Regions from separate parts of the Streptomyces gamaensis genome, predicted to be linked through region 1. Evidence: riboswitches for the same ligand, from Rfam matches in the RefSeq annotation. Region 1 holds a riboswitch; each other region holds the start of a gene.

Region 1 (9,826 bases):
CGTCTGTGTGCCCGGAGTCCGGGAGCCGGCGGGGGGCCTGGGGTGCCGGGGGCTGTCGGTGTTCTGGCTGGCGGAGGACGCGGTCGCGCACCACGGGCTGCCGCCGCTGCTGGAGAAGGTGCCGGGGGTGCGGCGGGCGGTCGTCCGGCAGAGCCTCGCGGAGTCCGTCGGCCTGCTGGCGAGCGGCGACTTCGACATCGCGGTCGTGCCCCTCGGGCTGTGCTCGGACGGCTTCGTCCGGGCGGCGCGGGCGGGCGCGCACACCAAACTGCTGGTGGCCCTGCGGGAGGAGGAGGTCAAGTGCGTACGGCACTTCCCGCACAGCCTGTCCGTGGACGGCTATCTGCTGCGGCAGGACATCGGTGTGCCCAAACTCTCGGAGATCTTCCGGCAGATGCTCCTCGGCGAGCTGCCGATGCCGCCGGTGCTGGCGCGTGAACTCATGGGCGGGGCACGGCGGGAGGAGCTCCCGGGGGAGGCCAGGGGGGCGGCGCGGGTGACGGACCGTGAGCGGGAGGTGCTGGACTTCCTCACCCAGGGGCTGAGCAATCACCAGATAGCGCGGGCCATGGGGATCTCCGTCCACGGAGTCAAGCGCCATGTCTCCAACCTGCTGGTGAAGTTCGACTGCACGAACCGCACCGAGGTGGTGCTGGTCGCGCTGCGGCAGGGCATGGCCTCCTGAACCGGCGGCGGCGGGCGCGGGACGGGGAGGCGCCGGTGCTGCTCTCCCCTTCAGCAGCCCCGGCGCTCCACGCCCTTGCCGTCGGCCCGCGGCGTGCCGAAGACCGTACCCCCGTGACGTTCTTCGGCGTGCGCGCCGTGCATTGTTGAACATCTCCGATGGTGCCAGGGGTCGAAGCTCCCGGCTAGGTGCACCATCGGCTACCCCCATCGGCGAGGTGTCCCCGTCGGCGAGATGTCCGCATCACTGAGGTGTCCGCACGGCGATGCGGCATATGCGAGGCTTGCGGTATGTCTCCTGCCCCGGCCCCCGCCCGTGTGCTCGTCGTGGACGACGACCCGACCGTCGCCGAGGTCGTGGCCGGCTATCTCGACCGGGCCGGCTTCGCCGTGGACCGGGCCGCCGACGGCCCCGGGGCTCTGGAACGCGCCGGGGCGGCCCGGCCCGACCTCGTCGTCCTCGATCTGATGCTGCCGGGCATGGACGGACTGGAGGTGTGCCGGAGACTGCGCGAGGACGGCCCGGTACCGGTGATCATGCTCACGGCCCGGGGCGAGGAGGAGGACCGCATCCTCGGGCTGGAGGTCGGCGCCGACGACTACGTCACCAAGCCGTTCAGCCCCCGGGAGCTCGTCCTGCGCGTCGAGTCGGTGCTGCGCCGTGCCCGCGGGCGCCCGGCCGGCCCGGCCGCCGCCGCCCCGCTGCGCGCCGCCGGGCTCGTCCTGGACCCGGCCGCGCGCTCGGCCACCCGCGACGGCGTCGAACTCCGCCTGACCCAGCGGGAGTTCGACCTGCTGGCCTATCTGCTGCGGCATCCCGGGAAGGCGTGCGGCCGCGAGGAGCTGATGCGCGAGGTGTGGGGCTGGGAGTTCGGCGACGTCTCGACGGTGACGGTGCACGTACGGCGGCTGCGCGCGAAGGTGGAGGACGATCCGGCCCGGCCCCGGCTGATCCGCACCGTGTGGGGCGTGGGCTACCGCTTCGGGCCGGCCGGTGTCCAGGAGCGGGGCGGCGACGGCGGTGCGTGACCTCCTGCTCATCGCCCTGTTCGCGTTCCTCGGCGCGGCCGCCGCCGGAGGGCTGGGCGCCGCCGCCCTGCGCGCGCTGCGGCACCGCTCCCTCGCCGTGTCCCTGGCCGTGGTCGCGGCCGTCCCCGTGACGGCGATGCTCGCGGGGACCCTGGCCGTCGCGTGGGCGATGTTCCTCTCCGCGCACGACCTGACGGTGGTCACGGCGGTGTGCGCGATGGCGGCCGTGGTCTCCCTGGCCACGGCGCTGCTGCTGGGCCGGTGGGTGGTCGCCCGCAGCGACGCGCTGGCGCGCGCGGCCCGTTCGTTCGGCGACGCCGGGACCTTCGCCGCCCCGGCCGGCGGGTCGACCGCCGAACTGGCGGCGCTCTCCCGCGAACTGGCGGCCGCCGACGCGAAACTGGCCCGCGCCCGCGAGCGGGAGCAGGCCCTGGAGTCCTCCCGGCGCGAGCTCGTCGCCTGGATCTCGCACGACCTGCGCACCCCGCTCGCGGGGCTGCGCGCGATGTCCGAGGCACTGGAGGACGGGGTGGCGGAGGATCCGCACCGCTACCACCGGCAGATCCGCGCCGAGGTCGAGCGCATCGACGCCATGGTCGGCGACCTCTTCGCGCTCTCCCGCATCCACGCGGGGTCGCTGCCGCTGCGCGTGGACCGCGTACCGGTGCACGACCTGCTGAGCGACGCGCTCGCCGGGGCGGGCCCGCTGGCCCGCGAGCAGGGCGTCCGCCTGGTGGGGCGGCCGCCCCGGGAGGGCGACGACACCCTGCCCGTCGAGGTCGACGCCAAGGAGATGACACGCGTCCTCGGCAACCTCCTGGTCAACGCGATCCGCCGGACACCGCCCGACGGGACGGTCGCGGTGGCGGCGCGGCGCGAGGCGGACACGGTGGTGGTGTCCGTGACGGACGAGTGCGGCGGCATCCCCGAGGACGAGCTGCCGCGCGTCTTCGACACCGGCTGGCGCGGCGCCGCCGCGCGGACGCCGCCGGCGGGCGCGGGGCTGGGCCTGGCGATCGTCCGCGGCATCGTGGAGGCGCACGCGGGGCGGGCGAGCGTGCGCAACGTCGCGGGGGGCTGCCGGTTCGAGGTGACGCTGCCGCTCCCCGGCTCGTGACCCCGGCGGCCCCGCGCGCGGCGGGGCCGCCGGGGTGCCGGGGACCGTCAGCCGTCGGCCGGGGCCCTGCGCGCCTCCCACCGGGCCTCGACCTTCGCGAACCGCCAGTACGACAGGGCGATCGCCCACACCACCACGAACAGCCCCACGATGACGAAGCCGACGTTGTCCAGGTCCAGTCCGGCGATCCAGCCGGTGACCGCGTCGGTCAGGTCGAACTTGTCGTGGACGACGCCGACGAGCTCGATCGTGCCGATGAGGAAGGCGACCGCGATCGACAGCCCGGTGATGGTGAGGTTGTAGTAGACCTTGCGGACGGGGTGGGAGAACGCCCACTGGTAGGCGAAGTTCATGAACGTGCCGTCGAGCGTGTCGAACAGGCTCATGCCGGCGGCGAACAGCAGCGGCAGGCACAGGACCGCGTACCAGGGCAGCCCGGCGGCGGCGCCGCTGCCGGCCATGACCATGAGCGTGACCTCGGTGGCGGTGTCGAAGCCCAGGCCGAAGAGGAAGCCCAGCGGGTACATCTGGCCGGGGCGCGAGACGGAGCGGGTGAGGCGGCCCAGGAGGCGGTTCATGAAGCCGCGCGCGTCCAGGTGCCGCTCCAGCTCGGCCTCGTCGTAGTGACCGGAGCGCATGGCACGGAAGATGCGCAGGATACCGGCGAGGGCGAGGAGGTTGAGGGCGGCGATGAGGTAGAGAAAGCCGCCGGAGACGGTGGTGCCGACCAGGCCGAGGGTCTGGTGGGTGGTGGAGTCCTCGTTCATGAGGGTGCCGGCCAGGTGCGTGCCTCCGGCGACGAGAGCGGCCATGGCGACGACGACGCTGGAGTGGCCGAGGGCGAACCAGAAGCCCACGGAGACGGGCCGTTCGCCGTCGGACATGAGCTTGCGGGTGGTGTTGTCGATGGCGGCTATGTGGTCGGCGTCGAAGGCGTGCCGCATGCCCAGGGTGTAGGCGGTGACGCCGAGGCCGACGCCGTAGACCTTGGAGCCGACGGTGTAGTGGGCGGGGACGACGAGCAGCAGGAGCACGCCGAAGGCGACGGCGTGCAGGGCGGCGACGACGGCCAGCAGGCCGGCGGTGCGCAGGGTGTCCTCCCGTCGCCAGCGGAAGGCGGGCGGCGCCCCGGGGGAGGCGGGCACGCCCGGGCTCCCGGCGCTGCCGTGGACATCGGTGGGCAGGGTCATCTGCGGATCACGCTCCAGCACCTCGTGGATCTTCTCGTGAGATGCCGTGGCCGGTCTCCTGGCTGACGGGTACGTCCGCGCCCGCCCCGCCTTCCCGGCAGCCGGCTGCTGCCAGTGGCCCCGTACACCGCGCGCGGCGTACGGACTGGGACGGTAACTCCCCGATCACAGTGGCGAGGGCCGCTCCGGACTGGGACCACGACGGTCCGCACCGGTCTTCCCGAACACCACGGCCCGGCCACCCTAGCCGTATTCCGGCCACGGACGGGCCCGCTCCGCACACCGGTTGCGCGGTGGGCCGTCCGGGCGGAGCGCGGCGGCCGATCCGTTCGGCTGTGTCCGGGAGATGGACGCCCCGGGCCGGGCGGTGCTACCAGTGCAGCACACCTCCACCGGCTTCCAGGGAAGGGCGGACCGCCATGGCAGAGTCGGCACACGGTCCTTCGGACCAGGGCGCGCCGCCCGGCGGGCAGCGCGCCGGGTTCGTCCGCAGCATCGGGCTGTTCCAGGCCACCGCCCTGAACATGAGCCAGATGTGCGGGATAGGACCCTTCGTCACCATTCCGCTGATGGTCGCGGCGTTCGCCGGCCCGCAGGCCGTCCTCGGGTTCGTCGCGGGCGCGGTGCTGGCCCTGGCCGACGGGCTGGTGTGGGCGGAGCTGGGCGCCTCGCTGCCCGGGGCGGGCGGCAGTTACGTGTATCTGCGGCAGGCGTTCCAGTACCGCACCGGCAAGCTGATGCCGTTCCTGTTCGTGTGGACGGCCATGCTCAACATCCCGCTGGCGATGTCCACGGGTGTCATCGGCTTCGTGCAGTATCTGGGCTATCTGTGGCCGGGAATGACGCCGCTCCAGGGCGATCTGACGGGCCTGGTGCTGACGGTGCTCGTGGTCGCCCTGCTGTGGGGGCGGGTGGAGCACATGGCGCGCCTCAACGTCGTGCTGTGGTGCGTGATGCTCGCCTCGGTGGTGCTCGTCATCGTCGCCGCCTACACCCACTTCAGCCCCGGACGGGCCTTCACCTACCCCGCGCACGCCTTCGAGCTGACCTCCAATCATTTCTGGATCGGCTTCGCCGCGGGCCTGACGATCGGCATCTACGACTACGGCGGCTACTGGACCTCCGCCTATCTGGGCGCCGAGATCAAGAACCCGGGCCGCACCCTGCCCCGCTCCATCGTCTATTCGATCCTCGGCATCATGGTGATCTATCTCCTGCTGCAGATCGGCACGTTGGGCGTCGTCGACTGGCAGGACATGCTCGACCCCGACTCGGCCGCCTCCTCCTCGGTGGCCTCCGCCGTCCTGGAGAGGACCTGGGGCAGGGGCGCGGCGAACGCCGTCACCGTACTGATCCTCGTCACCGCCGTCGCCTCCCTCTTCACGGGGCTGCTGGGCGGTTCCCGGGTGCCGTACGACGCGGCGCGCGAGGGCGTGTTCTTCCGCCCCTTCGGCAGGCTGCACCGGCGGCACCGCTTCCCGGTGCTCGCCCTGGTGGTCATGGGCGCGGTCGGCGGGGCGGGCTTCCTGCTCGGCCGGCACACGGACCTGCAGACCATCATCCAGCTGCTGACGACGGTGATGGTGCTCGTGCAGGCGCTCGCGCAGATCCTGGCCCTGAGCGTGCTGCGCCGCCGGCAGCCGGGGCTGCGCCGTCCGTACCGGATGTGGCTGTATCCGCTCCCCTCTCTGGTGGCGCTCGTCGGCTGGCTGGTGATCTACGGCTACGCGGACAAGGCGTCGCCGGGCCGGCATCCCATCGAATGGTCGCTGGCGTGGGTCGCGGCCGGCTGTGTCGCCTTCGTGCTGTGGGCGCGCCACGAGAAGGTGTGGCCGTTCGGGCCGCGGGAGATCTCCGAGGAGTACCTGACGGGCGCGGGGGCCGCCGATGCCGCGGGTGACCGTGGTGAGGGCGGCGAGGGCAGCGCGGGCGGTGGCGGGGGAACGGACGGGGAGCCGGACGCGGACCCGGGAGGCAAGGCGCCGGCGCCGGTCTGATCCGGCCCGGCCGATGCCGGTTCCGCCGGGCGGTGATAGAACTTGCATCCATGCCTGTGACCAGTTCGCCCCCTTCACCCCCCTCTCCGTCCTCCCCCGGAGGCCGGCCCTCACGCCCCGTCAGGCGGCGCAGACTCCTGTGGCACCGGCTGTTCTTCGGGATCTGGCTGCGGCCGGTCGACATCATGGACGAGGCGCGGGACCGCGGGGTGTGGGGGGCGGCGGCGTTCCTGTGCGTGGTGTGCGGAACGCTGGGGACGCTGGCGAGGGAGTCGTTCTGGGCGCAGTGGCGCGTCGGCCGCGCGCTCGCCGTCGAGGCGGTGGCGATAGCCGACGGCGTGCTGCTGCTCGCGAGCCTTCTGCTGGGCGTGGTCACGCACGCCATCGCGCGCCGCCTCGGCGGCAACGGCAGGTTCGCGCCCACGGTGACGCTGTTCGTGGTGCTGTTCTGGGCGACGGACCTGCCGCGGCTGGCCCTCGATGTGTGGCTGCCCTCCGACTCCTTCGCCGTGCGGGTCGCGGCCTGGGTCACCTCGGGCTTCGGCTACGCCTTCGCCGCGCTGCTGATCCGCGGTCAGCACCATCTGCCCACGCACAAGGCCGTGGCGGCGGTGAGCATACAGATGCTGGCCGCGGTGGCCCTGCTGAAGTTCCCGACGGCCGGGGCCTGACGGCCGCACGGCCCCCGCGCGGCCCCTGCACGGCCCCGCACAGCGAAAGGCCCGCCCGGTGCGACGGGGGATGCACACCGGGCGGGCTCGAAGACAGTTCTACCGCATCACCGATGGGCCATGCATCAAAAACCTGTTCGCCTTTACGGTTTACCAACGCACGGGGAGCGAATTCAGGCCATGCGCACGCGGGACAGCCGCCCCGCCGGCTTCCCGCAGGGCACGTCGGAGCCGGGCGGGCGGGGGGTCGCACGGGGCCGGACCGGTTCGCTGAAGTGACGGGCGCCACACCGTTCGATGCCCGGCAGGGCAGGGGTTCCGGGCGCCCGACTCGGCCTGGGCAAAGGGGAGTTGGCGCGTGTTCCGGAACACCGGCGGGCGCTCGCGGGGGCGGTTCCGCGCCCATCGGGGGCCTCCGGAAGGGAAGTTGGCCGGATACCGTGCCCGGAAGGCGATGCCCCGGGACGTACCGGGCGTAGACAGTGCGGAGGTTCTGGAGGGGGTTCCGCCTCGCCCGGACGCCCGACGGCCGAGCAGACAGGGCCTTTCGGCCTGTTCCGACGGTCGGCCCGCCGCTCCCGGCCCGGCGCGGGCCACCGGCCGCGCGCGTTCCGGTGAATCCGTGCGCGTGGGGCTCTGTCCGTCCCGGGGTGGCCGTAGGACGATGGCACGCTCGCTTCGTACGTGTCCCCGGGCAGGGAGGAACTCTCATGCGTCACCGGCGCCGCAGACCCCTTGACGGACTCCCGACCGCGCCGACGGCCGGGCCGCCGCACACGCTGCGCGGCCCGGTCGCCGTGTTGCTCGGGCTGCTGCTCATCGCCGCGGGTCCGGTCCCGGCCGCGTACGCCGCGGACGGCGGCAGGGCCCCGCACGGGCGGACGGCCGCCCTGGCCGACGCCCTGTACTGGACGGCGGACCGTATGGCGGCCGCCCTGCCGGCGGACAGCGGCAAGCCGGCCGTACCGGAGGCCGCTGCCGCCGCCGTGCCGCCGAGTCGCCCCTTCAACGGGCTGCCCCAAGTGGGCACGTTCTTCTGGACCGACGGACGCAACACCGGCCGCTTCTGCGGCGGCACGGTGGTGCGCAGCCCGCACCGCAATCTCGTGGTGAGCGCCGCGCACTGTCTGCGCTCGCCGGATCCCAAGAAGCACCTGTCGTTCGTGCCGCAGTACCACGACCGGAAGAAGCCGCACGGCGTCTTCCCCGTCGACGACATCTACATCGACCAGCGCTACTACGACCTGGGGACGGGCGGCGGGGCCCGGTGGGACTACGCGGTGGTGCGGCTGGCGCCCCGTCAGGACGGGCGCGAGGCGCAGAGCGTCGTGGGGGGCTTCGACCTCGTGGCCTATCCCGGCTACGCGCACCGCAAGGTCCGTCTCATCGGCTATCCGGGCAGCAGCGACGCCAAGTACCCCAAGCCGCTGGACTGCACGTCCTCCACGCACCGCTTCCGCAGCAAGGACCCGAACGCGCCGGGCGACTTCCTGGAGATCGCCTGCGCCGGCTACATCGGGGGCACCTCGGGGGGCCCGTTCCTGCGGCGGGCGGGCGGCGGTTACGAGCTGATCGGTGTCATCGGCGGCTATCACACGGGCGGTGACACCCCGGACATCTCCTACAGTTCCTACTTCACCGACGACCTCGTCTCGCTGTACCTGCACGCCATCGAGGGCGACGACAACGACTGACGGGCACGGACGACGAGGGGCCCGGGGACGCAAGTGCGCGGTCCCCGGGCCCCTCGTGGCGCTGTGTCAGTGCCGCACCGGCGGGTGGGAGCCCCGGTGGGGGTGGCGGGTGAGGGTGTAGCCGCCGATGGCCGCGAGGGCGCAGAGCACGGCACCGCCCACGGTCCAGCCCCAGCGGTCGGTGAGCCAGCTGCCGTTCCAGCCGTCCTCGGGTTCGCTGACGGCGGCCGCGTGCAGCGGGGCGCCCAGCTGCCCGCCGCCGTCGTGGGCGCCGCCCGCGTCCTCGGCGGTCGCCTCGATCTCGGCCTTCACCGGCCGGCCGAGGTCCCGGTCGGGGACGTCGGTGGCGGTCAGCCGCACGTAGTACGCGCCGGGGAGGGGGTCGTTCGCCCACTGCTCGGACCACGCGCGCACCGTGCGCAGCGTGCACGTCAGGGTCACCGAGGTGTCCTGCTGGGAGGCGCGCTGTGCCGGGGCGCCAAAGGCGCAGGCCTGGCGGCGGCGCAGCCCGTCGAAGACGTCGATCCGCCAGGTGGCGGCGCCCGTACGGGATGCCGCCTCCGGCAGCCGGACCGTCGCCTTCACGGTGGCGCGCTGCCCGGCGCCGGCCGGGAACTGCCAGTACAGGTAGTCCCCGGTGGACGCGCCTGCCGTCGCCTTCTGCCCCGTCTCCAGGGCGGTGGCGGTACGGAAGCCCGTACCGGCCTCCGTGGGCGCCGAGGCGGTGCCGGCCGACGGGCTGGGGCTCTGCGCGGCCGCGGCGCCGGCGGGGGCGAGCAGGGCCGTCCCGGCGAGCAGGAGCGTGCTCAACGCTTTGGTGATACGCATCAGTTCTCCCTCCACACGGCGAAGCGCCAGCGGGACAGCCAGCCCCACACCAGTCCGGCGAGCAGTCCGGTCACGCCGAGGACGGCCAGCAGCACCCAGCCGCGGCCCAGGCCGAAGGCCGCGAGGTCCGAGGGGTTGTCGGGGGCCTTGGCGAGGTCCACGGCGAGTTCGACGGGCATGCCCGGGTCGCGCTGGACGCCGGGCGGTGCGGAGAAGGAGTTGGAGACCTCCAGGCAGACCGTGCGCGCGTCCTTGTCGCCCTTCTTGCTCTCAGCGAGCGGATAGCGCAGCCCGGAGGAGATCACGTCGGTGCGTCCGCTGCCGGCGTCCGAGCCGCGTACGAGCTCCTGTCCGCCCTCGTCGACGGCGCGCAGCAGCACTCCGTAGTCGCGGTCGACGGCCCGGTCGGCGCCCACGCTCACCGAGGCGCGCAGTTCCTGACCCGGCTTCACCTTGACGCGGTACCAGCGGTGCTCGGCGAACTTCTCGCGGTCCGTCCAGATACCGGCGCCGAGTTCGGGGGCCTTCGAGCATTCGGTGGCGCCCTGCGCCGGGCGGGGCGTCTCGACGGGGGCGGCGTCGGCCCGGCGCACCAACTGCTTGATGCGGCTGGAGA
Region 2 (9,826 bases), on a different contig from region 1:
CGGCCCGCGCGAGCCCCATGTTGACGATGTCCGTACGCCGCAGATTGATCTCGGCCGGGCTGCCGGCGCCCTCGCAGACCACCGCGTCGTGCGTACGCCGCAGCTCCTCCAGACAGCCCGTGACCGTCTCCAGCAGCCGCTCCTGGCGCCCGGAATGGTAGCCGCGCGCGCTCAACTCGCCCACCGGCTTGCCCATCAGCACGACCTGGCTGCTGCTGTCGCTGCCCGGCTTGAGCAGCACCGGGTTCATCAGCGCGCTCGGCTCCACGCGCGCGGCGGCCGCCTGCATGGCCTGCGCCCGCCCTATCTCGGCGCCCTCGCGCGTCACATACGAGTTCAGCGACATGTTCTGCGCCTTGAACGGGGCGACCTTGACGCCCTTGCGGGTCAGCCAGCGGCAGATCCCGGCCGTCACCACGCTCTTGCCCGCGTCCGAGGTCGTCCCGGCGACGAGCAGACCCCCGCCCCGTACCGCTGTTGTCACCGGTTCCTCCCCCTCGCCCCGTTCACGATGCTTTGTGCGACGCCTGTCGGGACGCCTTTCGAGATGCTGCCCGCCGCACGCCGGATCCCGCCCGCGCGCAGCGCCTGCCCGGTGGTGCGCGCGCCGGCCGCGACCCCGAGCGCCAGCAACGCGACCCGGCGCGAGAGCCGCACCGCGCGCTCGATGTCCGCGACCTCCACCGGACGCAGCTCCGCGCCCAGGACCGGCCGGTGCTCCACACGGCCGCCGTAGGCGAGGGTGCCGCCCAGCCGCACCCCGAGCGCGCCCGCGAACGCGGCTTCCACCGGGCCCGCGTTGGGGCTCGGGTGCCGGGCCGCGTCCCGCCGGGCCACCCGCCACGCGGTCCGCGGATCCGGGCCGGCCAGCACGGCCAGTACCGCCGTGAGCCGGGCGCCGGGCCAGCCCACGGCGTCGTCCAGCCGCGCCGAGGCCCAGCCGAACCGCCGGTAGCGCGGCGACTTGTGCCCCACCATCGCGTCCAGGGTGTTGACCGCGCGGAAGCCCGCGAGCCCCGGCACGCCCACGAGCGCCCCCCACACGAGGGCGCCGACCACGGCGTCGGAGGTGTTCTCGGCGACCGACTCCACGACGGCCCGCGCGATCTGCTGCCCGTCCAGCGCCTGCGGGTCGCGCCCGCACAGGTGCGGCAGCCGCTCGCGCGCCGCGTCGAGGTCCCCGGCCTCCAGCGCCTTCGCGACCGACCGCGCCTCCCGGCCCAGCGAGGTCCCGCCCAGCACGGCCCAGGTGGCGACGGCGGTCAGGGCGACCTCGGCGGGCACACGCGCGGGGGCGGGCAGCCGGGTACGGACGGTACGGGCCAGCAGGGCGGCCCCGAGGGCCGTACCGCCCGCGCAGACCAGGGTGTGCAGCGCCCCGCGCCCGCGGTGGTCGCGCCACAGGCGCCGCTCGACGGCCTGCGCGGCCCGCCCGAACGCGGCCACCGGATGGCCGCGGCGCGGATCGCCGAAGGCGAGATCGCCGAGGTGGCCGAGCGCGGCACCGCACGCGAAGGCGAGGTGTTCGGCGCGCATCGGATCAGACCGTGCCCGGGCCCGAGTGCTCCGTCCGGCAGGGCAGTGGTCGAAGGCGGCCGCGCATGCGATGTGTCCTCACTCAGGGTCCGCGCCCTGGCTCGACGTGACCGGCGACCCAGAGTCTCCTGGCTCCCGGATCCGCGTCGCCCCGGCCTTCCCGCCCGCCGCTCAGGGCGGGCCGTGGCCTGACAGTGGGGGACACTCCCCGGTGACAGTGGCGGGACCGCGCCGGATTCGCACCGGCTTCCTCTGCGCTGTCGCCGTTTGGCTCCGGAAGTCCACCACGGTCCGCGAGGGCCCGTCAACTCGCCTCATCAGGCATGAAGATGCCCCTGCCCTGCCGTTTCCGGCGGGACAGGGGCGAAGCGGAGGCGGCGCGGGCTCAGGCCACGATCAGGTGGATCCCGTAGCCGACGGCCGCCGCGCACACCGCGTAGCACAGGTACGCGCCGGTGCGCGCGAGGGGCGTCGCGCCCCCGGAAGCGGAAGCGTCCGTACCCGCCTTGCGGGAGGTGCCGACGATGCCGAGGGTGAAGACGCCGACCAGCCCGACGGTCACCACGAGGCTGACGCCGAAGACCTGCCCGAGAGCTGCCCAGTTGATGTTCATCGCTTCTCTCCGGTCAGCTCGCGGCCGCGGCGGGCGCGGGCTCGGGGGCGGCGGTGGCGGTGGCGGCGAGCGCGGCGGGCGGCGGCGGGGCGACGGCCTGGATCGCGGCCGTGACCACACCCACCGGCTCGGCCTGCGGCTCCGCGGGGGAATCGGTGACGTTGTCGTGCGTGACGGGCCTGCGGCGGGAGGCCAGCCAGATCGCTCCGCTCACCGCGAGACCGAGGACCGCCACCGCGGCGACACCCCAGTCGCCCTGCTCCGCCAGGAGCGCGGCCCCGCCCGCGACCAGACCGGCGGCCGGCAGCGTCAGACACCAGGCGATCACCATGCGGCCCGCCGTCGACCAGCGCACCACGCCGCCCTTGCGGCCCAGCCCCGCGCCCATGATCGAACCGGAGCAGACCTGCGTCGTGGAGAGCGCGAAACCGATGTGCGAGGAGGCGAGGATGACGGTCGCGGCACCGGTCTGCGCGGCGAAGCCCTGCGCGGGCCTGATGTCCGTCAGACCCTTGCCGAGGGTCTGGATGATGCGCCAGCCGCCCAGGTACGTACCGAGCGCGATGGCCAGGCCCGCCGAGACGACGACCCACACCGGCGGGTCCGAGTGCGGGGCCACGACGCCGCCGGTGACCAGGGCCAGGGTGATCACACCCATCGTCTTCTGGGCGTCGTTGGTGCCGTGGGCGAGGGAGACCAGCGCGGCCGAGGCGATCTGCCCCGCGCGGTAGCCCTTGGCGGTGTCGTTCTCGTCCCGGCCCCGGGCCAGCCGGAAGGTCAGCCGGGTCGCGGCCATGGCGGCCAGACCGGCCACGACCGGGGCCGCGACCGCCGGGATGAGAACCTTCATCACCACGGCGTCGCCGTGCACACCGCCGGCGCCGACCGACACCAGCGTCGCGCCGATCAGACCGCCGAACAGCGCGTGCGAGGAGCTGGACGGCAGGCCCGCCAGCCACGTCAGCAGATTCCACACGATCGCCCCGACCAGCCCCGCGAAGATCACTTCCGGGCGGATTCCCGAGCTCTCGTCGATGATCCCGCCGGAGATGGTCTTGGCGACCTCCACCGACAGGAACGCGCCGACCAGATTGAGGACCGCGGACATGGCCACCGCGGTCCTGGGCTTGAGGGCTCCCGTGGAGATGGTGGTGGCCATGGCGTTGGCCGTGTCGTGGAAGCCGTTCGTAAAGTCGAACACCAAGGCCGTGACGATCACGATCCCGATGAGAAGCGTGATGTGTTCCATGTCCGTCTGGTCACCCAGGCAATCGCTCGATGGACAGTACAGCCAGGACCGTAAGGACTCTGGGTGAACGGAAGGTGAACGGGGTCGGGCCGAGCGGTGAGGCGAACCGGAGGGGGTCATCCATGAACGAGGGTGCTGTGAACGGCGGCCAGGGCCCGGACATGCGCGGGGACGGACACGGGGGCGCGGGGGCGCGCGGAGGCCGGACCGACGGCGGGGCCGAGCACCGCGGTGCCCGGAGCTGTGACGGTGACGACACCGGGAGCGGGCAGTCCCACGGGGACGCGGTTGCCGGGGGCGGGCGCGGTGGGCCCGCCCGGCCGGGGGCGGGCGGGCGCGCGGGCGGCGAGGCCGTCCGGTACGCGCCCGGCGCCGGAGGCGAAACCGCACAGCGGGGCGGCCGCGCGCGCCGGGAGACCTCCCCCCGGGACTCCGCCGCCCGCCGCGAGGCGATCCGGCAGGCGTGGGCCGGCGTCGTCGCCGCCGCGCGGCGCACCGTGGCCGACGGGCTCGTCGTCGGGACCTCCGGCAACGTCTCCGCGAGAGTGGGCGAAACGATCCTCGTCACCCCCAGCGGCGTCCCCTACGACCGGCTCGGCCCCGACGACGCCGTCGGCGTCGACCTCGACGGGCGGCAGGTGCTCGGCGCCCTCGCCCCCACCAGCGAACTGCCCATGCACCTGGCCGTCTACCGGGCCACCGACGCGGCCGCCGTCGTGCACACCCACGCCGTGCACGCCACCGCCGTCTCCACCCTCGTCACCGAGCTGCCGCTCATCCACTACATGGCCGGCGCCCTCGGCGGACCGGTGCGCGTCGCCCCGTACGCCCTCTACGGCACCGAGGAACTCGCCCGCCACATGCTGCGCGCCCTCGACGGACGCACGGGCTGCCTGCTGCGCAACCACGGCACCCTCACCTTCGGCCCCGGCCTCGACGCCGCCTACGACCGCACCGCGCAGCTGGAGTGGATGTGCAGGGTGTGGCTCGCCGCCTCCGCCGTCCCCGGCCGCAGCCCGGCCCTGCTGAGCCGGGACCAACTCGCCGCCGCCACCGACAAACTGCGCGGCTACGGGCAGCCCCGCTGACGGCGGCCGGGCGGCCGGCGCGGGCCACCCCCGCCCGGGGCCCGGTCCGGAGAGTCGATTCCGATTGGGTTTTCGGAGCGTCAACGGCAAGACTGCTCCTGTGACGTCCCGTACTCCGCGCGACTCCCGGCTCAGACTCGTCCCCCGACAGCCGATCGCCGCCGCCCGCAGGGCGGTGGCCGGACGGGGTTCCCGACCGGCGCCCCGACCGCCCGCCGGCACCCCGGCCCCCGCCGAACTCGCCCGGCAGGCGAGAGGCGGCCTCACCGGCGCCGTCCACGTGGCCCGCTGGGCCGCCGCCGAGCGCGGCCGCGGCACCCCCTTGCGGCCCGGAGCGTCCGGCGGCCTGGACGCGGCCGCCGCCGAACAGGCCGCCGCCACCCTGCGCCTGACGCCGCACCGGGTGCGCGCCGACTGGGACCGGGCCCGCCTCGCCGGCCTCATCGAGCTCCACGGCGACAGCGCCCGCCCCGGCTGGCGGCTGCACGCCTGGGACCGTGACGACGGTGCCGTGCTGCGCGGCTGGGTCGCCCTCTTCGACGCCTGGTCCCTCGCCCACCCCGCGCCCCCCGGCACCGACGCGACCGTCGCCGCCGAGGTCGTCGAGGCGGCGCCCCAGCTGCTGTCCGTGATGCACCTGTCGGCGGGGCCGGTCGCCGTCGCGATGCTGCTGGACCTGTTGCAGCAGCGGGTCGCCGAGATCCGCGCCGAGCGCTGCGAGGTCCCCACCGGCTGCCCGGGCCCGCCCGCACCCCGGCCGGCTCCCGTCCCCGCCGCCGACGGCAGCGACCCGCTGGCCGGGCTCCTCGACTGGGCCCTCGAAGGGCTCGCCTCCGTCGGCGCCCTCGACGTGCGGCGGAACGAGGCCGACGGCGCGCGCGAGGCCACCCTGACCCCGCTCGGCAACTGGGCGGTGTGGGTCAAGCTCGAACAGATCTGTGTCGCCGCCCAGAGCCCCGCCGGCCATATCGAGCTGTCCGCCGAGGCCATGCTGCGCGGCTGCGCCGACCTCACCCCCGGCCCGGCCCGCGCCGAGTACCGGGCCTGGCTCGCCGCCCGGCCCGTGGGCAGCGCCGTCACCGAGCTCCTCGACGCCGCGCGCGGCGACGACGCCCTGGTGCGGGGGCTGGCCTTCGAGGCGCTGCGCGCGGTCGGCGCGCCCGCCGAGCCCGCCGTACGGGCCGCCGTGGACGAGCCGTGCCTGCGCCCGTACGCGCTGCTGTGGCTCGCCGAGCACGAGGGGCACGACCCCGAGGAGACCGCCGACGTGCTCACCCGCGAGGAGGCGACCTGGCTGTGGGTGGACACCGCCGCCGCCGTCGCCGACCACGGCGAGAGCCGGCTGCTGGTCCGCCACCTGGACTCGGCCGTGCAGGGCACGGTCCCGGGCCTGCTGGAGGAGGTACGGGCCGTGGGGCACCCGCGCACCGTGCAGGTCCTCGTGGCCCTGGCCGCCGCCCACCCGGACCCGGCACTCGCGAAGGCGGTGCGCCGGGCGGCGTTCCAGGTGCACACCGGCGGGGCGTAGCCCCGCGAGCGGGCCGGGCCTCCCGCGGCGGGGGCCCGGCCCGCTCCCGCACCGCCTTCAGGCGGCCCGGCTCAGCGGAACGTGTCGCACTGCCGCATGTCGCCCGTGCGGTACCCGGTGGTGAACCACTGCTGCCGCTGCGCGGCCGAGCCGTGGGTCCAGCTCTCGGGGGTGACCCGGCCCTGGAACTTCTCCTGGATACGGTCGTCGCCGACCGCCGCGGCCGCGGACAGCCCGTCCTGGATGTCGGCCTGCGTCAGCTGCTTGAGCAGCGGCCGGCCCGTGGACTTCTCCGGCGTCGACGTCGCGTGCCGGGCCCACACGCCCGCGTAGCAGTCGGCCTGCAGCTCGACCTTGACGGAATTGCTGTTGGCGCCGGTGCGCCGGTCCTGGGCCCGGTTCAGGGTGCCGGTCAGGTTCTGGATGTGGTGCCCGTACTCGTGGGCGACGACGTACGCCTGCGCGAACGGGCCGCCGCTCGCCCCGAACTTGCTGCGCAGCTCGTCGAAGAACCCCAGGTCCAGATACACCTTGCGGTCACCGGGGCAGTAGAACGGGCCCACCGCCGAAGTCGCCGCTCCGCACGCGGTGTTGGTGCGGTTGCTGAACAGCACCGTCGAGGCCGGGGTGTAGGTGGTGCCCTGACGGGCGAGCTCCTGGCTCCAGAAGGACTGCGCGCTGTTGACGACCGCGACGATCCGGCAGTCCTCGCGGGTGTTGGCGTCCTTGCCCGTGCGGCAGTTCTGCGACACCTGCGCGTCCGTACTGGCCGAGGACCGGGGCTGCTGCCCCTGCCCCTGGGTGCCGCTCAGCCCCAGCTCCTCCGGGCCGATCCCGAAGAACAGCCCGGCGAGCAGCGCGAGCAACCCCACGATGCCGCCGCCGATGGTGTACCCCCCGCCGGGGATCCGCCCGCCCCGCTCGTCCTGCACCTGGGACGTGTCGAGGTTCGCGTCGTCGTCGAACTGCATGCGCCACCGCCTTCCACCCCTGAGTATCGGTGAACACGCCGCAGCCGCGCACTCCGGCTCCACCGGACCGGGAAAACCGCTTGCGCGCCCCCGTTAGACTTCTTCGTATGGCAATTCTCCTCGTGCATTAGACGGCGTCGGCCCGGCCCGCCGCCCGCCCCGCAGCCGTGCGGGGCCCGCCGCCGGCCGTGTTCCACCCCCCGTCCCGACCGCCGTCCCTTCCGCCCAGGAGTAATTCCCCGTGATCACCGCTTCCGGTATCGAGCTGCGCGCCGGCGCCCGTGTGCTGATCGAGTCCGCTTCCTTCCGGATCGCCAAGGGCGACCGCATCGGGCTCGTCGGCCGCAACGGGGCCGGCAAGACCACCCTCACCAAGTGCCTCGCCGGCGAGGGCATGCCGGCCGGCGGCACGATCTCCCGCTCCGGCGAGGTCGGCTATCTGCCGCAGGACCCGCGCACCGGCGACCTCGACGTGCTGGCCCGCGACCGTGTCCTCTCCGCCCGCGGCCTCGACGTCCTGCTGCGCAAGATGCGCGAGAACGAGGACCGCATGGCCAACGGCAAGGGCGCGACCCGCGAGAAGGCCATGAAGAGGTACGAGCGCCTGGAGACCGAGTTCCTCACCAAGGGCGGCTACGCCGCCGAGTCCGAGGCCGCGACCATCGCCGCCGCGCTCAGCCTGCCCGACCGCGTGCTCGGCCAGCCGCTGCACACCCTCTCCGGCGGTCAGCGCCGTCGTGTCGAGCTCGCCCGGATCCTCTTCTCCGACGCCGACACCCTGCTGCTCGACGAGCCCACCAACCACCTCGACGCCGACTCGATCGCCTGGCTGCGGGACTATCTGAAGACCTACCGCGGCGGCTTCGTCGTCATCTCCCACGACGTCGACCTCGTCGAGACCGTCGTCAACAAGGTCTTCTACCTCGACGCCAACCGCTCGGTCATCGACATCTACAACATGGGCTGGAAGCTCTACCAGCAGCAGCGCGAGGCCGACGAGAAGCGCCGCAGGCGCGAGCGGCAGAACGCGGAGAAGAAGGCCGCCGCGCTCAACGCCCAGGCCGACAAGATGCGCGCCAAGGCCACCAAGACCGTCGCCGCGCAGAACATGGCCCGCCGCGCCGAGAAGCTGCTCTCCGGGCTGGAGGCGGAGCGCGCCGCCGACAAGGTCGCCAAGCTGCGCTTCCCCGAGCCCGCGCCCTGCGGGAAGACCCCGCTGATGGCGGAGGGCCTGTCGAAGTCGTACGGCTCGCTGGAGATCTTCACCGACGTCGACCTGGCCATCGACAAGGGCTCCCGCGTCGTCATCCTCGGCCTCAACGGCGCGGGCAAGACCACCCTGCTGCGCCTGCTCGGCGGCGTCGAGAAGCCCGACACCGGCAAGGTCGTCGAGGGCCACGGCCTCAAGCTGGGCTACTACGCGCAGGAGCACGAGACCCTCGACCCCGACCGCACGGTCCTGGAGAACATGCGCTCCGCCGCGCCCGACCTCGACCTGGTCGAGGTGCGCAAGGTGCTCGGCTCGTTCCTGTTCTCCGGCGACGACGTCGACAAGCCCGCGGGCGTCCTCTCCGGCGGCGAGAAGACCCGTCTCGCGCTGGCCACGCTGGTCGTCTCCTCCGCCAACGTGCTGCTGCTGGACGAGCCCACGAACAACCTCGACCCCGCCAGCCGCGAGGAGATCCTCGGCGCCCTGCGCACCTACAAGGGCGCGGTCGTCCTGGTCACCCACGACGAGGGCGCCGTCGACGCGCTCCAGCCCGAGCGCATCATCCTGCTGCCGGACGGTGTCGAGGACCTGTGGGGCCCGGACTACGCGGATCTCGTCGCCCTCGCGTGACGGCGGCCGGGCGCCCCGGCGGGACGGCGCCGCGGTGCCCGGCCGCGCGTCGATCAGCGCGGTCCCGATCATTCGGCCGACGGGTGATCCATCATCTGAGTGAGGGCGGCTCGTACCCCGGCTGCGGCCGCCGCTCCGGCGCACGCCCCGTGCCATGCGCCGGAGCATCCGACCCGCCCGCTCACCGTGCCCCGCCTGACCTGCCGCTTCGCCGCGCCACCCGGACGGCCGTACGAGCGCGACCGATCGGAAGGCGCTGTTCCGGCCGCTTCCACCGCCGGAAACAGCGGATGCATCTTCCCTTGGACTTCTTGTGGACCTTGTCGAATGGGTGGCCAGGAGGCCGGGGAGGGGTGATCATGAGAGTCAAGAGGCGCATCTCCCATGAGGAGGCACGGGTGGCCGAGACTCTGAAGAAGGGCAGCCGGGTGACCGGCGCCGCGCGCGAAAAGCTCGCGGCAGACCTGAAGAAGAAGTACGACGCGGGTGCGAGCATCAGGGCGCTGGCCGAAGAGACCGGCCGCTCCTACGGCTTCGTGCACCGGATGCTGACCGAGTCCGGCGTGGTCCTGCGCGGCCGCGGCGGAGCGACGCGCGGCAAGAAGGCAGCCTCGGTCTGACTCCGGGGGTCCGCCTCCAGGGCCCGGCCCGGTCCGCGGTCCGCGGCGGCTGTTCACGCAAGCCGCGCATCCCCAGGGCACCGTCGGTGTGACCAGTGCCACCCGGCCGAGCCGTCGGCCGGGTGGTTACTGTGCAGTATCACAGTGACTGCAGCCGAACCGGAGGCCCTGTATGACCGCTCCCGAGCCCCTGCCCGACGCACAGCGCGACCCCTCGCGCGACGTCCCGCGCGACGCCCTGCTCGACAAGGACGGCGTCCGGCTCACCGTGGACGGCGCGGTGGCCACCGTCACGCTCGCCAACCCCGCCAAGCGCAACGCCCAGTCGCCCGCGATGTGGCGGGCGCTGGCCGCGGCGGGCCGGGAACTGCCCGGCGATGT
Region 3 (9,826 bases), on a different contig from region 1:
GAGACATCTGAAGGGAGTTCTGGATGGAAAATCGTTTGTCTCCCGCAGTGTCGGCGAAAGAGGCCGCCGATCGTCCCTCTATGGTGGAAAGCGCGCGGGTGCGTGACTCGACAAGCGGTGGCTGCTGATGGGCATGGCCTCCTCCCACCACTACGGCCCCGAGGGGCAGGGCGCCTGCCACAACTGCGGAGTGGTGTCCTACCCCGGCGAGGACTTCTGCGTGTCGTGCGGCGTGTATCTCGGGTGGGACGCGAGCGACGGTGCGTCAGCGGTGGCAGGGGAGCTGCTTTCCCCGTCCGGGCCGGACGGCCCGACGACCTCGCAGGCCGGTCAAACTCCCCACGAGGGAGGGGAGTCGGCGACTACGTGGCCAGCCGATACGCAGCCCGTACAGCCGGAGCGGTCGGACCCCCTGTCCGCGGCACCGTCCCCGATGCCCACGTCGCCTGCGGACGGCATCGAACCGACCCATGGCGGCCCGGAGTTCGCGGTCCCGCCCGAACCAGCCCTGAGCGATCCGGCGCCCACAGCGGTGTTCCCGGCCGCCTCCGCCGACACGGCGCCACGCCTGCTCCCGTGCCCCGAGTGCCGTAACGCCAACGCGGAGGCACGCACGTACTGTCACCCCTGCGGCGCCCTGCTGCGCCCGGGGCCGGAGCTCACGCGCTGGCAGCGGCTGCGCGAGAAGTACTGGGAGCGGCCCGCCGTATGGCACTGGGACCGCCGCTGGGTCGTGTGGCTGGGCGTGTTGCCGCTGTGCGCCGTCACGGGGATCTCGCTGGGCAGTGCGGCCGCGGCCGTGCAGCGCGTGGTACCGGCGGTGAAGGACCGCTTCCTGGCGCACCACGCGGTGTCCCCGGCCGCGGTCGCGGCCTCCAGTTCGGCGAAGGGTTTCGAGCCGGAACTGGCCTCCGACGGGGTCGACAACCGGGCCTGGGCCCCGCAGGGCAGCGGCAAGGACGCCATCGGCCAGTACTGGACGGCCGAGTTCGACCGCCCGTTCCGGCTGACCTCCCTCGTGATCATCAGCGGCGGGTCCAGGACCCCGGCGCAGTTCTTCGAAGCCGGAAGGCCCACGAGGGTCAATGTGGCCATGACCACGGTCGGACAGGGCACCGTGGAGGAGACGGTCGAGCTGGGCGGGGAGCCCGGTCCGCAGCGTTTCGACCTGGGCGTCGACGACGTGACCCGGGTGCGGGTGACGATCGAGGCGGTCCACCCCGGGCTCAAGCCGGACATGCCGGTGGCCCTGGCCGAGATCCAGTTCTTCAGCCGACAGGCGTCATGAGCGTACGGGCAGAAACCCCATCCCCCAAGGCCGTTGCCCCCGACGGCCTTCAAGAGACAGGAACGCACATGGAACAGGAATTTCTGCGGGCCCCTTCCCCCAGGCCCGCCACCGCGTCACGGCCCGTGCCGCAGGCACCGCAGGGGAGGCAGTCACCGCAGCGGAAACAGGGCGACCGCTTCGGCACCGGTGGGCGGGGACTGCCCGGGCTGCTGTGGAACCGGGGTGCCGGGCGTCGCGAGCGCGAACTCAGCGAGAAGTACGGCCTCACCATCGGCCCCGCGAGCAAGAACGGCGGGCACTTCAGCCACTCCGAACTCAACAAGCTCGACAAGGTGTTGGGCGGTCTCCCCAGGAACGACCTTGAGTACGACGCCCATTCCCTGGAAGGCATTGTGCGTGGTGGGGGAGACATGGGCCCGGCCAGCCTTTACGACGGCGAGACCCGCAAGGTCCATGTCCAGCACCCTTGGGGCATGCCCGGCTGGCTCTACACCAAGCTGCAGAAAGGCTCCGGGTGGCAGCGCCGGCTGATGGACCTCGGTGCCGCCTTGAACTACCAGGGCCTCAGTATGGGCCAAAAGTGCTCGGTCATGGGGTGCTCGCACAACCGTCGCCAGGTGATGGGCGGCGCGCTGGCCCACGGCAGCCTGTTCTCCTGGACCATGCGCCACGAGATCGGCCACAGCGTGGACGAGCGCTGCCAATGGAAAATGGTGGAGGCCCGCAAGCCGGAATTCGGCGGCTGGCTCCTCCACGAGGGCCAGCTCGGGCACTACCAGGTCGCCTGTGCCTTCCTCGCCCCGTACGGCATCACCGACGACGAGGTCCGCATCTGGCTGGCAGACCGTATCGCCCCTGACCCCGAAGGCAACCCACCGGCACTCAGCGACGCGCTGATCGGCGAATTCACCCGCGACTGGCCCGATGCCACGGAGCAGATGGGCCACGAAGCCCTCCGGCAGCTGCTCGCGGACCTGAAGTTCGCGACCGCGCAACCCTGGATGCTTCCCGATGGCGGGGCGGACCGCCTCACCCGTGACGGACGCGTCTATCAGGTCAGCCACTACGGCGAATGGTGCAGCTACCTGGCATCAGCCCGTGAACACGTCGTGTCCCCGTACCAGTTCTCCTGCGCGGAGGAGTGGTTCGCCGAGGCGTACGCCGCCTACCACGACCCGGTCGCGGGCCATGCCCCGCGCCGCCGTCTCCATCCGGACGCCGCGGCATGGTTCGAGAAGAAGGCCCGCAAGGAGTCCCAGGGATGATGCGCTTGCCCGGACTGCCCCGCCGCGTTGAACATGGCGCGTTCGCCGAACGGCGGGGTGCCGAGCGGTGCGTACGTCGGGGCGCATGGGAGCCCTCGTCTCCGCCTCCGGGGCCGTCAGCCTGACCCTGTTCCGCATGGTGTACGCGCAGGCCTCCGCGCGACAGTTCCGAACAGCGCCGAAGTCGTCCGCGCCCATGAGGAATTCCGTGCCGCGCATGGTCTCGACTTCGCCGTCAGGACGCACCACCCGCGCCGCTGAACACCGCATTCGACAATGTGGACTTTCGTCTTGTGCATCGGGGCGGCGTGACTACAGGCAAGGTGCGATGGTCGATATCGCCGGGGTGTGCACCACGTAAGAATCGATGTCTCAAGGAAGGTTCCTTCGAGGAGATACGAGTGTCCACTACGTCAATCAATTCATCCACAGCACGGCGCAACCGGCTGGCCCGCAGGGCGGCCGTGATCCTCAGCAGCGGCATCGGGGTGGTCGCGCTCGGCGCGGGGCCGGCATTCGCCGGTACCGGCAAGGGGCAGGAGCCCGTACTGCCCGGCGGTCAGTCCCCTGCCGACCGCTGCGAGTTCTCCCTCGACGGAGACAACTGGCGCCCCTCCCTCAAGGCCGGCGACATCAGCAAGCCCGGTGACGACGGTCTGGTCCATATCAAGGTGCGTACCGCGCCAGGATCCCAGAAGTGCGCTGCATCCCTTGCCTCGTACAGCACACAGGGCGCAACCTGGTCGACCTCCGGTCAGCAGGTGTTCCACGACTTCGACACCGTGAACATCAAGTCCGGTGCCGCCCCCAGTTCTCTCGACGTCGGGGTGCCGGCCGCGGGCTGCTACGCGCAGGTCGACCTCTACCGCGGCAACGTCAAGTACGACGGCAAACTCAACGCTCAAGACGGCTTCAAACACGGTGACTTGCCGAAGGGACCGGAGCACCCGGTCATCAAGGACAAGATCGCGCACTGGAACGGCGGCACGAAGGACTGCTCCACGCCGACCGAGAAGCCGACCGAGAAGCCGACCGAGAAGAAGCCCGCCCCCGGCACCGCCGGATCGGTGACCCCGGACCCCTCCAAGTCCGAGCCCGAGCCGCCCAAGGACGGCACCGGCGAGGGCGGCCCCGACAAGTCCCCGACCCCGCCCGGGAAGTCGGGTGCGGTCTCCCCCGCCGGGGGCGCTCCCGAGCAGCAGAACCCCTCCGAGCCCCAGCCCGAGCCGCCCGCCGGGTCCACCACCGAGGGCGACCCCGAGGCGGCCCCGGACTCGGACGGCACGCCGAGCCCGTCCGATGCCCTGTCCGCGGCCCCCGTGGGCGACACCGAGGTCGCGGGTGAACTGGCCGAGACAGGCGGCGGCAACGTCGTCGGCCTCGCCGCCGGCGCCGCGCTGCTCCTGGGCGCCGGCGGCGCCGTGGCCGTCGCGACCCGACGCCGCAGGGCGGCAGCGTCCGCGACGGACAACGCGTAGCCCCCGGACGCAGGGGTGGGGGACGGCCTCCCCAGGGTTCCCCCCTGCCCGGCCGCGCGGCGCCGCAGCGTCCCGGCCGAAGCCGTCCCCCACCCCGACATGGTCGCGCGCCCCGCCCGAACGGCGTGAGCGCGACCGCTGAAAACGCTGAAAACGCTGAAAACTACGTCGTCGTGCACCAAGAGGAGCCCGTGCCCCGTCCTCGTGCCTGGCTGCGCCGCAGTCTCCTGACCCTCGCGTGCGCCGCCTCACTGGCCGCGCCGCATCAGCCCGTCTCCGCCGGCACGCCGGTTCCGGCACCGGAACCTCCCGTCCTGCCGGCCGCCACCGCCGCCACGCTGGAGGCCCGGTACGGCGCGAACCGCGCCAACATCGCCGCAGCCGCCGACATGGCAGCGGGAGCCGACGCCACCGGCCGGGCCGGCACGCTGCGTGCGATGAGCGCGCGGGACCGTACGTTCTTCGCCTTCGACGCACGTCACGGCACCGCCGTCGAGGTCGTCGGAAACCTCGCGGCCGCCCGACGCGTAGCCGTGCTGGTCCCGGGGGCGAACACCACGCTCGACACGTTCGGTTCGGCCGACCTCGGGACGTACAAGCACCTGGCCGGCGGTGCCCGCGTCCTGCACGAGGAGATGCGCCGGCAGAGCCCGGACACCCCCGTGGCCGTCGTCGCGTGGCTGGGGTACCGGGCACCCGCCGCCTTCAGCGTCGAACTGCTCACCACGGACCGGGCCGAGCGCGGCGCCCCTGAACTCCGCCGCTTCGTCGGCGACCTGGAACGCGTAGCGCCCTCGGCGCGGATCTCCCTGCTGTGCCACTCCTACGGTTCCGTGGTCTGCGGCCGGGCCGCGCACGGCCTGCACGCCGCCGACATGGTCTTCTACGCGAGCCCCGGCACGGGCGCGGACCGCGCCTCCGAACTGCGCACGGAGGCACGAGTGTGGGCGGGCGTCGGCAGCAACGACTGGATCGCCCACGTCCCCAACGCCAGCGTCAACCTCTTGTGCACCACCCTGGGGCTCGGCGCCGATCCGGCGTCGGCGACCTTCGGGGCCCGCCGGTTCGACGCAGGCCGGGCCCGGCACGACAACTACCTCAGACCGGGTTCCGTGGCCCTGACCTCCATGGCCCGCATCGCCACGGGCGATACCTCACCCGGCACGCACTGACCCGCCCCCCCGAGCGGCCGGGGGCGGAGGCGGGCCGCCGTACCGGCTCGGGCATCATGGGCCGACGTCCTGCCCGCCCGCCGCACAGATCGGATCCCGATGACCGACGAGAAGTTCCTCGACGCCGTCGCCGACCGGCTCGCCGCCCTGCCCACCGTGCACGCCGTCACCCTCGGCGGCTCGCGCGCCGAAGGCACCCATTCCCCCGACAGCGACTGGGACTTGGCCGTCTACTACCGGGGCGGTTTCGACCCGGCCGCACTGCGGGCCGTCGGCTGGGACGGCGAGGTGTCCGAGCTCGGCGCCTGGGGCGGTGGCGTCTTCAACGGGGGAGCCTGGCTCACGATCGACGGCAGACACGTCGACGTCCACTACCGCGACCTCGACGCCGTCGAGCACGAACTCGCCGAAGCACGCGAGGGCCGCTTCCACTGGGAACCGCTGATGTTCCACCTCGCGGGCATCCCCAGCTACCTGATCGTCGCCGAACTCGCCCTGGGCCGGGTCCTGCGCGGCACCCTGCCCCGCCCCGACCACCCGGAAGCCCTGCGCGAGTCGGCCCCGCCGTGGTGGAGGAGCCGGGCAGCCCTGACCCTCCAGTACGCCCAGGGCGCGTACGTACCGCGCGGCCGGGCCACCGAGGCGGCCGGCGCACTGGCAACCGCCGCACTGGAGACGGCACACGCGGTCCTCGCCGCGCGCGGCGAGTGGGCCACCAACGAGAAACGACTGCTGGACCGCGCGGGCCTGCGCGGCCTCGACACGATCACGGCGGACCTGCGACCGGACCCGGCATCCCTCGCCCGGGCCTTCACCGCGGCACGGGAGCTGTTCGAGGCCGCCGGCTGAACTCCCTCGCGGGAGACGGCACCCGTACACATGCAGCAGAGCTCACGGCTCGACCGGATACGGCACGAAAGTACTGCTGTTCTCGTCGACGGAGAGCTGCCTGCCCAGGGACCGTCCGGCCCCGCACGCGGCGGTTATGCTGATCACGCAGCTGGTTCGCGCCCGTCCGCCAGGCGGGAGGCGTCGCAAGAGGGAACCCGGTGGAAATCCGGGACTGCCCCGCAGCGGTGAGCGGGAACGACCGCCGTCATACGCACTGGACCCCGGTCCGGGAAGCGACGGCCACTAGGCAGCTCGTGCCCCACGAGAGACGCCCGCGAGTCCGAAGACCTGCCACTGCCCGCGTGCGGCGTTCGCACGCGGACCACCCGGTGACCTTCGAGGGCGGGCCGGCAGCGCGGCGGCCGCGCCGTGCCGGCACCTCCTCGCGGGCTCACAGGCCAGCTCGCGAAGGAGAGTTGCCATGACGACGAGCCCCCTGGGCACGGACACCACCCCGGCCCGGACCCGCAAGACCCCCGCCGACTCCCGGGTCACCCTCGCCCACATCATGAGCGAGCACGACACCAACCTCTACGGCACCATCCACGGCGGTGTCGTGATGAAACTCATCGACGACGCGGCCGCGGCCGCCGCCGGACGGCATGCCGACGGCCCGGCCGTCACCGTCTCCGTGGACCGCATGACCTTCCTCGCTCCCGTCCGCGCCGGAGACCTCCTGAGCGCCCACGCCGCACTGCTGCGCGTCGGCCGTACCTCGATGAGTGTCGCCGTGCGCGTCACCGCCGAACGCTGGAACGCCTCCGGCCCCGCCTCCGAAGTCGCCACGGCCCGGCTGACGTTCGTCGCCGTCACCGCGGACGGCCGCCCCAGGTCCGTACCCGCCCTCGACACCGAGGACGACACCGCGTCCCGCGACTGACCCGGGCCACGATCGGCTCACGGCGGGAACGGCCCACGGCCGTCGGCTCGTACGCCCGTGCGCTCGGCCTGGTCGCGGGATGCCGGGGACCGCGCGCTCCGCGCGGCGTCCTGGGGGATCACGGGGGCGAGTGCCGGGCGCCCGGGCGGGGGGACGTAGCCGGGCAGACGCAGGGTGCCCCACACATAGGGGTCGGCCTGGGCACTGCCGTACGGGGACCAGGCCAGCCGCGTCCTGCCGGTCCTGTCCTGGGAATCGGAGTCGTAGAGCAGGACGTTCGCGGTGAGGCGGTCCGGGTCGACGGGGGCGGGCAGGTCGGCGAGCGGGATCTTCGCCTCGACCGAGTAGCCGGTGTACGGGTCGTCGGTCACCACGGAGGCGACGGTCATGCCGGGCGCGGTGTTCTTCGCCGGCCCCTGACGGTTGTCGCCGTCGCGTTCGGCGCACGGACCGCCGCCGTGGGCGGTGAAGGGGAGGATGCCGGCCTTGAACGTGGTGGAGGTGTCGTCGGAGCGGCCCTGCGGGTCGAGGTCGATCTCGACCGAGTCGGTGCGCCAGTGGCGCTTGCAGTCCTTGGCGGCGTCGAGCGCGTAGCCCTTGATGTCGTCGGTGACGCGGATCATCACGTACAGGTCGTCACCGTGGCGGGAGAACCGCGCAGTTGCCGAGCAGTCGCTCTTGTCCCGGCACTTCGCGCCCTCCCACTGCTGCAACGTCAGCTCCGGGCCCGGGTATTCGCCGGGACCGGCCACCCCGTCGACGTCAGGGGCCTTGTCGACCTCGGGGACGACGGTGGACGGGTTGGCCGGGTAGTCGGGCTGGGCGTCGTTCGCCAGCCACGGCATGCCCGCCCCGCGCGCCCAGTCGCGGAACTCGGCGTACAGGGGGCGCAGCCCGGACTGTTCGCGCACAGGACGGCTCACCGGCTTCCCCCGGTCGGCGAGGACGGTGAACCACTCGCAGGGCAGCTTGTCCGCGGGGGTGTCGACGGTGGCGGGCAGGGACCCGAAGCCCTGGGTGACGTAGTCGCGTGCCGCGTCGCGCTCGATCTGGGCCCACGTCTTGTTCTGCCTGCCCGACCGCGTCCCGGTCCAGTAACCGATGACGGGGAGCCCGGTACGTTCGTCCTTCTCCTGCTTCCTGGCGCACTCCGCGCCCACGGAACCGGTCGTGAACCCCCCGTTCTGGGCGAGCAGTTGGGACGGCGTCCAGGGCCGGTACCTCTCCTTGGTGATCTGTTCGGGGAACGCCTTCTCGTCACCGGCCAGGCGGAACGCCTCGATCGCGAGACGCCCGGCCTCCTGATGGCCGCCGTGCTGCTTGAACGGTCGCGGGTCCATCGTCACGACCTTCCGCGGCGTGGTCGCGCGGATCAGCCGGACCAGTCCGGAGAGCGTGTCCGCCGACGGCCGCGGCGGCTTGTTCCAGACCTTGGCGGTCAGTGGCGCCGACAGCGTGTACCAGAAGTCCGGCTTGTCGAGGTAGAAGACGTTCCGTATCCCGGCGCGACCGACGGCTCTCCGCTCCTCCGTCTCGCGGATCATCCCCAGCTCGGGGCCCTCCTGCTCGCCCTGGGCGTTGCCCCCGCCCTCCCCCCGGGTGATGGTCACCACCCCGGTGCTCAGGGGCCGTTGCCGCTCGCCCCACTGCCCGAACGTGGCCAGCGACGGGAACTCGTCGTCCGGATGCGCGCCGACGAACAACACGTCGGTGTGCGCCGGACCGGACGCCGCCAGGGACGGGCCGACGGGGGTGTCCGGCCCGGCGCCCGCGCTGCAGGACGTGACGGTGAGCGCGCTTGCGACCAGCCCGATCGAGGCGAAGGCGGCCGAGAGAGCACGCCCGGGTCTGCGGTGCGGCAAGGCGATCTGCGGCAAGGCGATCCATCCTTCCCCGGGAACGCGGCGACGTGATCGTGTCCGACGTCGGCGGTGCCGAGACGTCACATGGACAGCTTGCCCCGCGACACCCGCGTCGGACCGGGGATCCCTCTGTACGGGAACGAACTGTCCCGCCGTTCACAGCTGTTGCGCGCGGCGCCTCGCGCGGAACGGATGCGGAAGGTGCGCGGGCCACACGAGGTGTCCGAAGGCGAGAGCGATCAGGCAGGCGAGGACGGTGTCGAGGAGACGGGCGGTGATCTCGCGGGTGTCGCCGACGGCCGCGGGGTTGGCGAGGACCAGGACGATGACGGTGGCCATGGCGGTGTGCCCCGCGTACGACCAGTCGGTCAGTACGGGCACCAGCGCGCCCACCGCGAGGGCGAGGACGACGAGCGTCCAGCCGTGCGGGGCGAGTGCCGTCAGCCCGAGGGCGAGCAGGACACCGGCGGTCGTCCCGGCGGCCCGGTGCAGGGCCCGGCGGTGCAGGGGCACGGCGTCGATCCGGAAGACCAGGCACGCGGTGAGCGGGAGCCAGGACGAGTGACGCGGATGGAGCACGACCGCCACCGCGGCGGCGAGCCCCATGCACGAGGCGAGCCGGAGAACCTGCCGACGGTGCACGCCGCTCCGGTCGTCCGGTGCCGGGACCGGGGCGGGATCCGCGGAAGCTTCGCGGAGGCCGCTCGGAGCGGTGCGGTCCGTTTCCGTGTCCGGCGGGAGCACAGCCCGCGGCCGCCGGCGGTGCCGGACGGTGGCCAGGGCGGTACCGGCGAGGATGCCGAGCATCGGCAGGGATCCGAGAAGGTAGAGACCGACGGCCTGCGTCGCGGGTATGCCGCCGCCGAGCCCGAAACCGATACAGGTGAGGATCATCAGCGTCAGTCCGGCGAGCTGGGCCGTGCCCCCGTGCCGCCACAGCGCCCCGGCGACGAGACCGGTCGTCGCCATCGCCGCGACCTGTCCCCA

The links. Region 1 has a riboswitch for cobalamin ahead of nicT (Nickel transporter NicT). Riboswitches for the same ligand answer to the same signal wherever they lie in the genome.
Region 2: another riboswitch for cobalamin. It lies ahead of ACFP1Z_RS20115 (cobalamin biosynthesis protein); the one in region 1 lies ahead of nicT (Nickel transporter NicT).
Region 3: another riboswitch for cobalamin. It lies ahead of ACFP1Z_RS12460 (acyl-CoA thioesterase); the one in region 1 lies ahead of nicT (Nickel transporter NicT).

Annotation. Positions count from the first base shown of each region.
Region 1 is NZ_JBHSPB010000008.1:61,546-71,371, reverse strand. It holds gene ACFP1Z_RS14980 (helix-turn-helix transcriptional regulator) at 1-685, shown strand, start outside; gene ACFP1Z_RS14975 (response regulator transcription factor) at 976-1,713, shown strand; gene ACFP1Z_RS14970 (sensor histidine kinase) at 1,706-2,830, shown strand; gene nicT (Nickel transporter NicT) at 2,878-4,020, opposite strand; cobalamin riboswitch at 4,052-4,267, opposite strand; gene ACFP1Z_RS14960 (APC family permease) at 4,440-6,017, shown strand; gene ACFP1Z_RS14955 (YIP1 family protein) at 6,068-6,688, shown strand; gene ACFP1Z_RS14950 (trypsin-like serine peptidase) at 7,399-8,382, shown strand; gene ACFP1Z_RS14945 (hypothetical protein) at 8,449-9,210, opposite strand; gene ACFP1Z_RS14940 (VWA domain-containing protein) at 9,210-9,826, opposite strand, start outside.
Region 2 is NZ_JBHSPB010000012.1:44,733-54,558, reverse strand. It holds gene ACFP1Z_RS20120 (cobyric acid synthase) at 1-484, opposite strand, end outside; gene ACFP1Z_RS20115 (cobalamin biosynthesis protein) at 481-1,536, opposite strand; cobalamin riboswitch at 1,659-1,788, opposite strand; gene ACFP1Z_RS20110 (hypothetical protein) at 1,922-2,149, opposite strand; gene ACFP1Z_RS20105 (inorganic phosphate transporter) at 2,163-3,398, opposite strand; gene ACFP1Z_RS20100 (class II aldolase/adducin family protein) at 3,851-4,486, shown strand; gene ACFP1Z_RS20095 (hypothetical protein) at 4,587-6,014, shown strand; gene ypfJ (KPN_02809 family neutral zinc metallopeptidase) at 6,086-6,985, opposite strand; gene ACFP1Z_RS20085 (ABC-F family ATP-binding cassette domain-containing protein) at 7,227-8,825, shown strand; gene ACFP1Z_RS20080 (helix-turn-helix domain-containing protein) at 9,224-9,445, shown strand; gene ACFP1Z_RS20075 (enoyl-CoA hydratase/isomerase family protein) at 9,618-9,826, shown strand, end outside.
Region 3 is NZ_JBHSPB010000006.1:276,720-286,545, forward strand. It holds gene ACFP1Z_RS12435 (NADase-type glycan-binding domain-containing protein) at 434-1,288, shown strand; gene ACFP1Z_RS12440 (hypothetical protein) at 1,357-2,556, shown strand; gene ACFP1Z_RS12445 (hypothetical protein) at 2,958-4,034, shown strand; gene ACFP1Z_RS12450 (alpha/beta hydrolase) at 4,226-5,206, shown strand; gene ACFP1Z_RS12455 (nucleotidyltransferase domain-containing protein) at 5,306-6,055, shown strand; cobalamin riboswitch at 6,190-6,407, shown strand; gene ACFP1Z_RS12460 (acyl-CoA thioesterase) at 6,519-6,977, shown strand; gene ACFP1Z_RS12465 (sugar-binding protein) at 6,995-8,854, opposite strand; gene ACFP1Z_RS12470 (FUSC family protein) at 8,996-9,826, opposite strand, start outside.